2 regions of the Peribacillus suis genome follow, and region 1 is predicted to be linked to the other one. Evidence: riboswitches for the same ligand, from Rfam matches in the RefSeq annotation. Region 1 holds a riboswitch; the other holds the start of a gene.
What was found. Region 1 has a riboswitch for cobalamin ahead of metE (5-methyltetrahydropteroyltriglutamate--homocysteine S-methyltransferase). Riboswitches for the same ligand answer to the same signal wherever they lie in the genome.

Region 2: another riboswitch for cobalamin. It lies ahead of AC503W_RS04450 (ribonucleoside-diphosphate reductase subunit alpha); the one in region 1 lies ahead of metE (5-methyltetrahydropteroyltriglutamate--homocysteine S-methyltransferase).

What each region holds. Positions count from the first base shown of each region.
Region 1 is NZ_CM182019.1:727,330-734,933, forward strand. Features, by position in the region: gene AC503W_RS03500 (ABC transporter ATP-binding protein) at 83-1,090, shown strand; gene AC503W_RS03505 (ABC transporter permease) at 1,132-1,923, shown strand; gene AC503W_RS03510 (ABC transporter permease) at 1,928-2,713, shown strand; gene AC503W_RS03515 (acyl-CoA thioesterase) at 2,755-3,231, opposite strand; gene metE (5-methyltetrahydropteroyltriglutamate--homocysteine S-methyltransferase) at 3,224-5,530, opposite strand; cobalamin riboswitch at 5,671-5,868, opposite strand; gene AC503W_RS03525 (potassium channel family protein) at 6,152-6,574, shown strand; gene bcp (thioredoxin-dependent thiol peroxidase) at 6,637-7,107, shown strand; gene AC503W_RS03535 (aminopeptidase) at 7,119-7,604, shown strand, end outside.
Region 2 is NZ_CM182019.1:902,626-910,229, forward strand. Features, by position in the region: gene AC503W_RS04430 (hypothetical protein) at 1-390, shown strand, start outside; gene AC503W_RS04435 (cold-shock protein) at 594-791, shown strand; gene AC503W_RS04440 (flavodoxin domain-containing protein) at 857-1,294, opposite strand; gene AC503W_RS04445 (ribonucleotide-diphosphate reductase subunit beta) at 1,266-2,318, opposite strand; gene AC503W_RS04450 (ribonucleoside-diphosphate reductase subunit alpha) at 2,361-4,655, opposite strand; cobalamin riboswitch at 4,793-4,974, opposite strand; gene AC503W_RS04455 (manganese-dependent inorganic pyrophosphatase) at 5,263-6,192, shown strand; gene AC503W_RS04460 (hypothetical protein) at 6,241-6,387, opposite strand; gene AC503W_RS04465 (SulP family inorganic anion transporter) at 6,469-7,604, opposite strand, start outside.

The sequences.
Region 1 (7,604 bases):
ATCCAGGCATTTTTATTGTTTAAAAAGCTGAGGTTGGCTAAACTATTTGATTAGGACAAGGAATATGGAGGAAAATAACATAATGAGCAATGCAATTCAGGTTAATCAATTACGGAAGGAATTCAAGTCGGTTTCAAGCCGTTCCGGATTAAAAGGGGCCTTCCGCGACTTACTTACAAGAAATTATAAAATCGTGCCTGCTGTCAACGATATCAATTTTACTGTAAAAAAGGGTGAGATGGTAGCGTATATCGGGGAAAATGGGGCAGGCAAGTCGACGACGATCAAAATGCTGACGGGGATTTTGGAGCCGACGTCCGGTGATATCATGGTCAATGGCATGAATCCGCATAAAGAACGGGAAAAGTTCACCCAGACCATCGGGGTCGTCTTCGGGCAACGCTCGCAGCTTTGGTGGGATATCGCCGTCCAAGAATCCTTCCGGCTGCTGAAAAAAGTATATAAGGTGTCTGATGAACAATATAACGATCATATGGCACATGTAATCAAGACGTTGGATATCGGGCCGTTACTCGATAAGCCGGTGCGTAAGCTGTCCCTTGGCCAGCGGATGCGTTGTGAACTGGCTGCTGCCTTGATACACAATCCACCGTTGCTTTTCCTGGATGAGCCGACGATCGGTCTTGACGTGTTAGTGAAAATGAAAATCCGTGAGTTTCTGAAGGAAATCAATGAAAGATACAACACGACCATCCTTCTGACCACGCATGACTTGGGGGATATCGAGGCCTTGTGCGAGCGGGTGATCATGCTTGATGAAGGTCAAATCATTTATGATGGGGAATTGCAAAGCCTGAAAGATAATTGGGCAGAGGAAAAACAGGTCCACTTCCAATTCATCGAACCTGTCGAACTGAATGAACTGCAATCCTTACCGCTATCCTTTCATGTCAATTGGGAGCACGATGAAAAGAATCATGCATACATAGCCGTGTTAAAAGAGGAAAGTGATCATATTTCACAACTTGTCGCCGCTGTCGTTTCACATTTTAAAATCAAGGACGTCAAAATCCATGAAACGTCCATCGAAGAGATTGTTCGTAATATTTATGAAGAAGGCACGGTCTGACTCTTTCAGAAAAAGTGTGTCTACCAAGAAGGGAGAGGACCATGGGAAAGTATCTTGCCATGATTCGCATGCGTTTTTTGATGATGCTTGCGTATCGAACCGATTATTATACCGGTATTTTAATTTATAGCATCAATATTGGTGCTTATTATTTCTTGTGGAATGCGATATATGGAGAAAAAAGTTCCATTGAAGGGCTATCCAGCATGCAGATGACCACCTATGTGGCGGTTGCCTGGATGGCGCGTGCCTTTTATTTCAATAATATTGACCGTGAGATTGCCGATGAGATCAAGGACGGCAAGGTCGCAATCGAGATGATTCGACCTTATAACTATTTAGGAATGAAGACGATGCAAGGCCTGGGTGAGGGGATTTTCCGTTTCTTTTTCTTCTCCATACCAGGTATGCTGCTCGTCGCCATCATTTTCCCCATCCATTTGCCAAATGAACCGGCAACATGGGGGCTTTTCGGAATTTCCCTGTTATTCAGCTTCATCATCAATACGCAAATCAATTTGCTAACGGGAATCACGACATTTTTCTTATATAATAATGCTGGATTGATCCGGGCAAAACGTGTCATTGTTGATTTGTTTTCAGGCTTGTTATTGCCTATCAGCTTTTATCCAATCTGGGCACAGGACATCATGAAGTTTCTGCCGTTTCAAGGAATCAGCTATGTCCCGAGTATGATTTTCACAAATGGATACGGAACGGGAGACATCGGCATGGCTCTTTTACAGCAATTGATCTGGGTCATCATTCTCGTTATCCCCATCCAGGTTTTATGGATAGTCGCAAAAAAACAGCTGATTATTCAGGGAGGTTGATGGGATGTTCTACGTATCAATGTTTTTTCAATATGTGAGTCAATATATGAAAACGAGATTGCAGTACCGGGCTGATTTCGTCATCGAGATTCTTTCTGATTTGTTGAACCAAGTCGTGAATCTGGTGTTTATCTTAGTGGTCTTCGGACATACGGAGTTCCTAAGCGGGTGGAGCCGGGATGAAATCATTTTCATATACGGTTTTTTCCTTATCCCGTTTGCGCTATTTTCATCCTTTTTCAACATCTGGGATTTCAACGATCGCTACATCGTCAAAGGGGAGATGGACCGGATTTTAACAAGGCCGATTCACAGCCTGTTTCAAGTCATCTTAGAGCGGATTGAGCTTGAATCATTATTTGGTGTCGTGACCGGTTTGATTATCATCTTCTATTCCGGTGTTTCGTTAAACCTGGAACTAACTTGGTATGACCCGATTCTCTTCATCATCTTTGCAATCGGCGGGGCACTCGCGTATGCCGCCATCTTTGTTGCGATTGCAAGCATCGGCTTCTGGTCTGATGCCAAAACGTCCATCATGCCGATGATGTACAACATCGGGAACTACGGGCGCTATCCGGTTGATATTTATAACAAGGTCATCCGCTTTGTTCTGACTTGGGTGCTGCCGTTTGCCTTTGTCGGTGTGTATCCCGCTTCCTATTTTCTTAGAAAAGAAGAGTGGTACGCGTATGCATTCGCCACACCTGTTATAGGGGTCGTCTTTTTCATGATCTCGATCTTCATTTGGAATCAGGGTGTGAAAAGGTACCGCGGAGCAGGAAACTAAAAAAAATCCCTTCAACAATTTTGTTGAAGGGATTTTTTTGCTTATATGCGTTTGTTTTTTCTCTCGGTATATCTAGCTTGTGCTTGGACGTACTGCCGCTTTTCTTCTTCCGTTTCCGGTTGGACCTGTGGAACCGGTATGGGCTTTCCATCTTCGTCTATCGCAAGCATCGTTAAAAAAGCGCGGGCGGTGAGTTGCTTTTCGCCAGTCAACAGGTTCTCCCGTTCTACTTTTACGAATACCTCCATTGACGTTCGATGGGCACAGGTGACATAGGCTTCCAAATTGATAGCATCCCCGGTCTTAATGGGGGCCAGGAAGTCAAAGGAGTCGCTTGAAGCGGTTACGACCGGTTTCCGGCAGTGGCGCATCGCTGCAATGCAGGCGATTTTATCCACATACGCCATCACTTTTCCACCAAAGATGGTATTGTGATGGTTCGTATCAGGTGGAAAAACGAGGTCCGTTAAAAACGTCCGTGACTGTTGAACGGGAATGCCTGTTGTTAAATCAGTCATTTTCCTGTTGGACCAATAGCTTATTCCGGACAACCGTTGCGGCTTCGACCATATTTTTCAGTGAAGCGACGGTTTCTGGAACGCCCCTTGTTTTCAGGCCACAGTCCGGGTTAATCCAAAATTGGTCTTTATCCAGTACCTTGATGCCACGTTCGATCATATCGACCATTTCTTCCACTGCAGGAACGCGAGGGCTATGAATATCATACACACCAAGGCCGATTCCTTTTTCATATGTTTTCTCCTCGAATGCGGAAGCGAGCTCGCCGTGGCTGCGGGACGTTTCAATGGAAATCACATCAGCGTCCAGGGAAGAGATGACATCCATGAAGCTATTGAAATCACAATAGCACATATGGGTGTGAATTTGTGTTGTGTCTTCGACGCTCGAAGTGGAAATCAGGAATGAATGGACCGCCCAGTTTAAGTACTCATCTCGGTCGCTTTTTTTCAATGGAAGGCCTTCACGCAGGGCTGGTTCATCGACTTGGATCATTTTGATCCCTGCTGATTCCAGTGCCTCTACTTCTTGTTTCAAGGCCAATGCCAATTGATAGCAGATATTTTCCCGTGAAATATCGTCACGGACGAACGACCAGTTCAGAATCGTAACAGGACCGGTCAGCATTCCCTTCACCGTTTTTTTCGTCAAGGCTTGTGCATACACACTTTCTTTGACCGTCATCGGATCGATGAAATGGACATCTCCATAGATAACGGGAGGTTTGACACAGCGGGAGCCGTAAGATTGAACCCAGCCTTTTTCAAGGAAGACGAATCCACCCAATTTATGGCCGAAAAACTCGACCATATCGGTCCGTTCAAACTCCCCGTGCACAAGGACGTCCAAGCCGATTTCCTCCTGGATATCAATCCATCTACCAATCTCCTCGTTCACGAATGCTTCATATTGATCAGCCGTCCATTCACCGCGTTTGAATTTCCCGCGGGCCTGTTTAACTTCCGCGGTCTGCGGAAAGCTTCCAATTGTAGTGGTTGGAAGGAAGGGTAGGTTGAAATACTCCTGTTGTTTTTGATAGCGCTGTTTAAATGGCAGGGTACGGCCATGGGTTTGCTGCTTAGCCTGTTCGACAGCGGCTTGCACGTCTTTATGGTTTCTGGCCTTTGAATTCTTTAAGGTCTGCCATGCAGCTTTGTTTGCCGCCACCTTTTCTTCGATTGATTCTAGACCTTCGTTGTGCCCTCTGACCAAAAGCGTGATTTCTTCTAGTTTCTCATCAGCAAAGGCAAGGGCTTCTTTCACTTTGCTGGCCAGTTCTGTCTCGTTTCGAACCGTCACTGGAACGTGTAGCAGGGAGCAGGAAGGTTGAATCCAAATCCGATCTTCGGATACGTGTTTCGTAATGGACTCGACCAACCCGATTTTTTTCGTCAAGTCAGAAAGCCAAATGTTTTTCCCATCAATCACACCGGCCCCAAGTATTTTATCTTTTGGAAAGCCGACTGTTTGAAGATTGCTGAGATTTTTTCCTTTGTCATGGACCAAATCAAGGCCAATTCCTTGAACGGGCAAGTCAATCACTTCTTGGTAGTGCTCTACAGCATCAAAATATGTTTGCAGCATGATGTTCAGGTTGGGGACAGCTTCGTTCAATTTTTCATACAGGTATGTAACAGTTTTCATCTCGTCTTTGGAAAGGGAAGAAACAAGGGAAGGTTCATCAATCTGCACCCACTTCACGCCTTCTTGTTCCAGCTCTCGCAAAATTTTTGTGTATAAAGGCAACAGGCTCAGGATGATGGCCGGAAGATCTTTTTTATCATAGCCTTTTGACAAAGAAATGAATGTGTAAGGTCCGACTATAACCGGCTTCGTATCGATTCCTAGTTTTTCCTTGGCTTCACGGTAAGCGGCAAGCGGCTTGTTTTCTGTCAACGTAAGCTGGGATTGTTTTAGCTCTGGAACGATATAATGATAATTTGTATTGAACCATTTCGTCATTTCAGAAGCGACTTCATCCTTGTTCCCACGGGCCATTGAATAATAAACGGAAAGGGGGACCATGCCGCCTTTATAAGCCGAATAGCGTTCTGGCACCAGGCCGAACATGACGGACATATCGAGCATTTGGTCATATAACGTAAAGTCGTTGACCGGGATGATATTGATGCCTTGATCTCTTTGTTTTTGCAAGTTGCCTAAACGGATCGCTTCCAATTGCGCCGTGAATTCCGTTTCGTTTAATGTTCCAGCCCAATAGGCCTCTAATGTACGTTTCCATTCACGATCCTCACCGATTCGTGGGTACCCTATATTACTACTTTTCAACACATCCATCTCCTTTTAATGAAATAACAACAAAAAAAGCACCCCTAACCGTCAAAAGAGAAAGTTAGAAATGCTCAAATTAAAGGGGCACGAAAATACCCCTTACCATTATAAGGTCCCTAACACTTCCCTATCTCCCGTAGGTTAAAACAGTGTTGTCGAAATAGGCAGGTCTCCTGACTCAGGGAACTCTTACTTAGCGCTAAAAGCCTTCCCAATCCAAAAGGATCAGTGGCATCAAACAAAAGCGCTATACATTCCCATTACAGTGGCGGGACCGTGCCGGAATTACACCGGACTTCCCTTTTAATCCTAAAAACTTAGGAACCTATCTCCACATATGAATTTCATAAAAAACTCCGTCCGGATAAACACGGACACTAAAATTTACAAAATATTATAAAAACTTAACCCATCTTAGCATACCCCGACCAAATGGGTCAACAAGGAAAAAGTCGGGAAATGGGGTCTGACCCCCACCATGTGGCACGAGATCCCATGCTGTATCTATGTTTCCCTAGATGGTGCAGCAGCTGGGAAATAGGGTCTGACCCCTAAAACGAGCATATATTGACTCGCAAAAGAGTATGTATAAGGGAAGTGGGTTGTTTTTGAAATGAGGCGTGGGGGATGACCTTTTATATTTTGATTGTGGGGATTATCTTTTGCATGGTGATGAGCATTCGGACCTTATTTCTTTCTGAGTCGGAGGCAAAGAAGTTTTCTCTTGAAGATATGCTGTGGCTCGGCAATTTATATGCGACATTATTAGTCGGTTTTGCACTGATTTATTTATTATACGAGCTTCAGAATCATTCGGTGATTCTTGATATGGGCAATCGCTTGGATGGGACCTTTTCCGAGCAGCTGAAGACTTCATTTTATTTTAGTGCGATGACGATGTTCTCCGTCGGATACGGGGATATTTCCCCAATCGGCATTGGCCGGATGATCGCGACAATCCAAGCATTCATTGGCTATACGCTTCCTGCGGCATTTGTGATCAGGGCTGTCATCGATTTTGAACAGAAGGAAAGAAAGAACAAGAAATGAAAGTTGTGTTTCTTTCAATTATTGGGTACGCTTACCATGATGAAAGAAATGGAGGGTTTAGAATGACGGTCAAAATTGGAGAAAAAGCACCAGACTTTCAACTGCCAGCAAACAACGGAGAACAAGTTACCCTATCAGGATTCAAGGGTAAACACGTTGTATTATATTTTTACCCAAAAGACATGACACCCGGTTGCACGACGGAGGCTTGTGATTTCCGTGATGCTATTGAACAATTCGAAGAGCTTGATGCTGTCATCATAGGCATTAGCCCGGACCCGGTAACACGTCATGAAAAATTCATTGAAAAACATGGGTTGCCTTTCCTGTTGCTTGCTGATGAAAAGCAAGAAGCCGCTGAATTATATGGCGTATGGAAATTGAAAAAGAACTTCGGTAAGGAATACATGGGCATTGAGCGTTCGACTTTCCTGATTGATAAGGAAGGAATGATCGTTAAAGAATGGCGTAAAGTCAAAGTAAAGGGCCACGTCGAAGAAGCGTTGGAAACTCTTCGCGACCTAGAAAAATAAGGTACAGGCTAATGAAGGATGAGCGACTTACCAAGCTTGCCAAGCAGCTGATTCATCATTCACTGAGGCTGCAGGCGAAAGAGCGGGTCTTGATCCGTGGGCCTGTTGCAGCAAAGGCCCTATTGAAGGAACTGATTGACGAAGCCTATAGAATGGGGGCCTATCCTTATGCGGAACTTGAAGATGACGAAATTACCAGTCATCTGCTAAAAGGGAATGTTAAGGAACAGCTCGATACCTTATCGAAATGGAATTATAAGAAATACGAAGATGTGGATGCAGTCATCATCATATCGGGCGATGGAAACGAAGGGCGAGGAGTGAGTGTCCCTCATGAGAGATATCGCCTTCAGGAGGATGCCATGAAAACGTCCACCATGTTCTTCGTCAATAACCGGCGCTGGGTGCTACTGAATTATCCGACCATTGGTTCTGCAAAAAAATCCGGCATGAGTCTTGAGCAGTATGAAGATTTCTTGTTAAACGTGTGCACACTG
Region 2 (7,604 bases), 180 kb from region 1:
CAGGAGAAGAAAATTGTCGTACAGCACCTGCATCCGAATGGCAATGGCTTCGTATACGCAGGGCATTTGAAAAAGAAGGAAACAGACCGCAAAGGATTCATCAATATACGTGACTATTCCGAAGAGGAATTAAAAGCATTGATCAAAACTGCCCTATCCTATTTATCCGAACCTCCTGTTATGCAAGAAGAGGAGGCGGACGATGAGTTCGCTAGGTTGGAGGGAACTTGGATTGGCCGTGAAAAGCAGGAGCTTTCGCTTGTTAGAGAAGATCAGCTTTGGAACGTATACTCAGGACCGAACTTAGAGGAGTGTTTCGAAAGTCCGATCGAAGCGGAGCGCTACCTATTGGATGAAGGATTCCGTCAAAGTAAAAAAAGAAAAATGTAGAATTTTAGGATAATTTGTCGGCAAAATTACTCCCATTAATATTGTTTTCAGTTAATTACCCATGATATAATATGGGTAATTATTTTTGTTCGGAATAAGTTGTTTGATAGAAGGATTTACCGTTTTAGGGTTCCTCTTGAGACATTATCCAGAACCAAAAATAGTATAAAAATGGATTTTTTCCAAACACAGGAGGAACTAACATGGTACAAGGTAAAGTAAAATGGTTCAACGCAGAAAAAGGTTTCGGTTTCATCGAAGTTGAAGGACAAGACGACGTATTCGTACATTTCTCAGCTATTCAAGGTGAAGGTTTCAAAACACTTGAAGAAGGCCAAGAAGTTTCTTTCGAAATCGAGCAAGGCGCTCGTGGACCACAAGCTGCTAACGTTCAAAAATAATTGAATGTTAATAAAGACCCCAATTTGGGGTCTTTTTATTTTGTATTTACAAGCTTGGGAGTTTGTTAGTTTGTAAATAGAGAGGCGAACTTTTTTATCCTGGGTAGGTCCGCTTCTTGATACATTTGTTCGATTTTCAATGTAGCGACCAATTGGCTCTTGGCAAATAGCATGTCACGAAATTGGTCGACGGCTCCGCAAAAATGATTGTAATTGGTTTCACCCGTTCCGAAGACTCCTGTTTTCAGGTGTGAAATCGGCATTTGCTCTAGCTCCGAATAGAAGGCGGACATTCTGGCAGGAAGCTCGCCATTTCCCCAAGTATAAGTACCGACAATCAACGAATCATACTCATGCACTGTACGTATATCAAATTCAAGAACCCGAAATAGCTCTGCTTCGGGCAAAAGGGATGCAAGGACTTCAGCAAGCGCCTTTGTATTGCCTCCTGCCGAATGATGGACGATGGCGGTTTTAAAGCTCATCGAACCCGTTGCTTGCATTTACTTGGCTATAGGTCCTTGATTTTTGCTCGAAGAAGTCGGTCTTAGTCAGCCCGATGGATTCATCGTCGAACGTTTTGATCCAGGGCATCGGGTTCTCACTATACTCTTGATACAAGTTTTCAAGTCCAAGCATGCGTAATCGTTTGTTGGCGATATATTCGATATACTCGTTGAACTCTTCCAAATCGAGATCTGCTTTCGTTTGGATATCCTCAAGCATATATTCGGACCATTCCTTTTCAAGCTCGACGGCCTTTTCAATCGTCGTATAGATGAACTTCGTATTGTCTTCATTATTCAGTTCCGGATATTCATACATTAAAATTTGTATAAGCATGCCAATGAAATCGAAATGGACCATTTCATCGCGATGAATATAGGAAATCATCGTTGCCGAACCGGTCATCAGGTTTTGACGGCCCAGATTGTAGTAGAAGGCGAAAGCCAGGTAAAAATAGATCCCTTCAAGGTTCGTGGAATGGATGAGCGCCTCGAATAAGTGCTGAGGGCTAGGATCGTCCACGAATGTTTGGTAGGCATCCACGATCGGTTGGTTCCGCTTGATCACTTCCGGGTGTTCTTTGATCCGGTTAAAAAGCTGTTTTTGCTTGCCGACAGGAATCAAGGAAGCAAGGATGTAAGAATACGATTCATTATGAATGGATTCCTGCTGGGCCATGTTGGCGAGGATCGCCTTTGCTGCCGGATCCTTGATGTATCGAAGGATTTCCACTAAAGTCGGTGTCTGCAGGCTGTCCATCCCGGCAATCATCGTGAGGATGTCGAGGAAAGCGTCCTGGATATCCTCATCCAATTCACCCCACTGCTTTTTATCCTGAATCATGTTCACACTCGATGGCTTCCAAAAATTGTTGATGAGCTGTGTATAGGTATCATAGAATTTTTCATACTGAATGTCGTTCCAAAGGAGAAAGCCTGAAGCTTCTCCTTTGAAAACGCCGGTTGCCTTGGTAGGATGGGTTGGTTCGAGCATCCTGATTTTCTTGATATGGTTTGTCATCTGTAAAATCTCCTTCAATAAAGTAAATTCCATTCCCACTCGTTAACTGGAGCAGCTCTCACAGGCATTGTCGTATTCGGATGAAGTGGAACGAAGATAATAAGTCGATTTCAATCCGCTTTCCCATGCTGTTAGGTGGATGTCCAATAACACTTTAGCCTTGATCGTGTTTTGTACATACAGGTTGAAGCTGATGGCTTGGTCGATATGACGTTGACGTGCTGCATTTTGCCTGATGCTTTCCTTTTGGTCCAAATGGAAGCGCGTTTTTTTATAGTATTCATACGTAGTGGGCGTCAATCCAGGCGCTGTCACTTTAAATTTGAAGTTTTTCTTTTCTTCATAAAACTCGATTTCATATAACGGGTCGATGCCATCCGTGGAATGACCGATTTTGGCAGTCGATGAATTGGGGGCGATTGCCATTAAATAGCCGTTTCGTGTACCATACTGCTTTACTTCTTCTTTTAATTCCAACCATTTTGGATCTCTATAGTCACGAAGGTCGAAATACTCCCCCGTTTGCCAATCGGACCCTTCGAAGTATGGGTAGGTTCCTTTTTCCTTGGCCAATTCATTGGATGCTTTAATGGTTAAATAAGCGATTTTCTCATATAAGGTATCGGCGTACTGAACGGCTTCATCGGACTCCCAGTAGATATTTTGCGTCGCCAGTAAATGATGCCACCCGAAAGTTCCTAAGCCGATGGAGCGGTAGCGTTTATTCGAAATGGAAGCTTGCTTGACCGGTAAGGTATTCACGTCAATGACGTTATCGAGCATGCGGATCTGAATCGGGATCAGTCTCTCCAATACATCGCTGTTCACCGCGCGAGGCAGGTTGATGGAAGAAAGGTTACAGACAACGAAATCCCCGCTTTTGCGAACTACGACGACATCGCCATCTTCCGTTTCATATTCGTCGGTGATCGTTGAAGGGCTTAAGTTCTGGGCGATTTCCGTACAAAGGTTAGAACAATAGATCATCCCTTTATGCTTGTTCGGGTTCTTTCTGTTCACTTCGTCCCGGTAGAACATATAGGGTACGCCTTCTTCTAATTGTGAAATCATGATACCTTTCATAATGTCCATCGCTTTGATTTTCTCGAAACTATAGCCTGGAAGTATGCCATTCTCCGCCGCCTCTACAGCAAGGGCGTAATGGTCCCTGAAACTGCCTTCCCCTTTTTTCTCGTCATAAAAATCTTCGAGGGAGAACCCAAGGGTTTGCTTCACGGTATGCGGGTCGAAGAGATACCAATCTTTCCGGTCACGCACGGCTTCCATGAATAAATCGGGGATGCAGACGCCCGTGAAGATGTCATGCGCCTTTAAGCGGTCGTCGCCGTTTTGCGTCTTCAAGTCAAGGAAGCTCATGATGTCCTTATGCCACGCATCCAGATAGATGGCGATTGCGCCTTTACGTTGCCCCAATTGATCGACGCTGACGGCCGTTTGGTTAAAGAGGCGAATCCAGGGAGTCGTGCCTGAACTGTTACCGGAAAAACCGCGGATATCAGAACCAAGCGAACGGATTTTCCCGACATATAGACCAACGCCGCCCCCGAACTTGGAAACTTTTGCGGCATCATAGTTTGATTGATAAATTCCGTCGATGGAATCCTCGATTGCATCGATGAAGCATGAGCTCAATTGCCCGTGTGTCTTTCCGGCATTTGAGAGGGTAGGGGTCGCTACCGTCATATATAGGTTCGACATTGCCCAGTAGGCTTCTTTAACAAGCTGCAGTCGGTGTTCCGTTTTTTCCAGTCTCATGATTTCCATGGCAATGATCATGAAGCGCTCCTGGGGAAGTTCATAGACCTTGTCTTTTTTTGGACGGGCCAAGTAGCGATCATTCAAAAGATAGATTCCGATATATGAAAATAGTTTATCTTTTTCCGGATCGATGACCGAACCCAATTCTTCGATTTCCGTTTTTGTGTAGGAGTCGAGAAGCTCTGCTTTATAAACAGGGTAACGTTGGCCTTCATGCTGCTGAGAGAGTTCTTGAATCAATTCATAGAAAGGTCCATAGTTCCGGCCTTCATAGCCCCGGTTCTTTTGGGCATCACGATACATGGTATTCAATAGTTCCCTTGCGGCGACGAATGTCCAGTCCGGGGCATCGATATCGACACTTTCAAGTGCAAGCTGGATCAACTTTTTCGATGTTTGTTCTTCTGAAGCATCACCATTTCGATCGAGCCATTTAGTAAAACGCTTTTTGAACTTTTCCATATCAAGACGGCCTTCGAAATCCTTGGATAACATGTCCAGCTGGATTGAATTTGTTTCTGTGTCATCTTTTATGGTAGGGTTATATGTTTGAGTCATAAATGTTCCTCCTCTTAAATGTACGCGAATAAAAAAAAACCGCCCAATAAATTGAGCGGATCAAACGATAGGATAAAAGAGCCATGAAAAAATAGCCATTACACTATCGTTTCATCATCTCAATCCCCGAAGAATAAGAAACTTGAAAAAACCAGGCAGGTCTCCTGACTCATGATCATCCTACTTTGAGTCCTTCCCGTATAGAGAGCTATACAGTGGTTTTCTCATTTCGTCACATTTACAGTTGCGGGGACAGTTCCGGGTTCACACCGGATTCCCTTTTCAGCCATCTCTGGCACCTTGGTTAATAATTCTATATATAGTTATTTATGTTGTTATAAAAGTCAATATCTAGTATGTATGCTTATATTATCGTAAGCCATCCATGCTGATAATTCAACATATATATTTGTGAAAAACTGATTCATATCTATTGACAAGGTCGGATAAAGGAAGAGGATGATGAAAGAATATAGGGAGGAATACAAAATTCCATCGCGGAATGTCAGGGTTTTTGTGTTAAAATAAATTGCATAGCAAAACTAGGGATTCTGATTATGAAAAGAAAAATCCCTGCCAAATCATTTAGGAAAAAGGAGAAAAAATCGTGGAAAAAATATTAGTTTTTGGACATAAGAATCCGGATACCGACACTATCTGTTCAGCAATCGCTTATGCTGACCTAAAAAAACAGCTGGGCATCCAAGCTGAACCTGTTCGTCTTGGTGAAGTGAATGGCGAAACACAATATGCGTTGGACCAATTTAAATTCGAAGCACCCCGCCTTGTTGAAAAAGTGGCTGGGGAAGCGGATGGCGTGATTTTAGTCGATCACAACGAACGCCAGCAAAGTGCCGAAGACATCGACCAGGTACGCGTATTGGAAGTCATCGACCATCATCGTATCGCTAATTTCGAAACAAGTGATCCTTTATATTACCGGGCAGAACCAGTTGGCTGCACGGCTACTATTTTAAATAAGATTTATAAAGAAAACGGAATTGAAGTGCCTAAAGCCATTGCAGGACTTATGCTTTCAGCCATCATTTCCGACTCTTTATTATTCAAATCGCCTACTTGCACAGAGCAAGACGTCGCAGCTGCTATGGAATTAGCGGAAATTGCCGGCGTGAATGCTGAAACATATGGCTTGGAGATGCTAAAAGCGGGTGCTGACTTGAGTGACAAAACCATCGATCAGCTCATCACACTTGATGCAAAAGAATTTTCAATGGGAACGGCAAAAGTTGAGATTGCTCAAGTGAATGCTGTTGACCCGAATGAAGTGCTTGCAAAGCAATCAGAAATTGAAGCAGCGATTCATGCAGTTATTGCCGCGAAAGAATTGGATTTATTCTTATTCGTCGTAACGGATATCTTAACGAATGATTCCGTTGCCTTGGCTCTAGGAGCATCAGCGGATGCAGTGGAGAAAGCGTATAACGTAACATTGAATAAGAACATTGCTGTATTGGAAGGCGTCGTATCACGTAAAAAACAAATTGTACCAGTTTTAACAGATATCTTCGCTAAGTAATAAAAAAAGGACCCGATGCCACTTTGAAAGTGTCTTCGAGTCCTTTTTTCAATTCAACGCTTCTTTCTCTTTTTCATACGCAATCACGATAAGCTCTTTGTTTGATTCCTCACGTATTTTGCCTTCAAAGAGTTTTAACTCATTGAGAAGGTCAGGTGATAAATCTGCAGCAGTATAATCCTGTTCGGATGACATGATTTTCCCTCCAATCCAGAGTATCATTCACTCTAGTTTGGCGGTTCAGCAAGAATTTATGCAGGGAAGCCATGCATCCTTTTACTTTTCATATGAGGCGAGGTTCTTTAGCAGCTGAGAACTTTCCTGATCAAGTCCGAGCACTTGAACCGTTTTCCCCTGTACTCTGTATTTTAAGATGACTTTCTCGACGGCGCCTACAGCCGAGGCATCCCATATTTTCGAATTGGAAAAATCAATGATGATGGAATCTGCTTTTTCCTTCGTATCAAACTTCGAAATGAAGTCTTGGACCGATGCAAAAAACACCTGGCCTTTTATTCGATAAGTGATTTGCCGATCCTGGTTGTCCGCTGTTTTCTCGACAGACACTTTTGAAATTTTAGCCGAGAAGAAAATCATACTCAAGAGTACCCCGGCGAATACGCCTTTGGATAAATCATGCGTATAAAGAACAACGATAACCGTTACGATCATGACTATCGCCTCGGTTTTAGGCGTGATACGGAGCCTCTTCAAGGAGGACCAATCAAACGTCCCGATGGAAACCATGATCATGACCGCAACAAGGGCGGCCATCGGAATTTTAATGAGGACATCATTCAATAACACGATCAAGATTAACAAAAAGGCCCCGGCGACGAAAGTGGACAGCCGACCTCGTCCCCCGGATTTGATGTTGATACCGGATTGTCCAATCATTGCACATCCGGCCATCCCGCCGAAGAAACCGGCCACGATGTTCGCTATTCCCTGACCTTTGGCCTCCCGGTTTTTATTGCTATCCGTATCGGTCATTTCGTCAACGATTTGAGCCGTTAGTAAGGATTCAAGCAATCCGACAAACGCTAGGGCAATGGAATAAGGAAAAATGATGGTCAATGTCTCGAATGATAAAGGGATATCCGGAATCAAGAACATGGGAAGAGCCTCGCTTAATTGCCCCATGTCGCCTACGGTCCGTACAGTAGCCCCTGTTGCAACGGCCACGATGGTCATGAAGATGATTGCGACCAGCGGGGAAGGAACGACCTTGGTTATCCGTGGGAATAGGTAGATGATGGCGAGTGAACCAGCTGTCATGACATACATGACCCACGTTTCCCCTTTGAAATGAGTGAGCTGGGCCATGAAGATCATAATGGCCAAAGAATTCACAAAGCCAGTCATAACCGGCTTCGGTATAAACTTCATGAGCTTCCCAATCTTAAAGACGC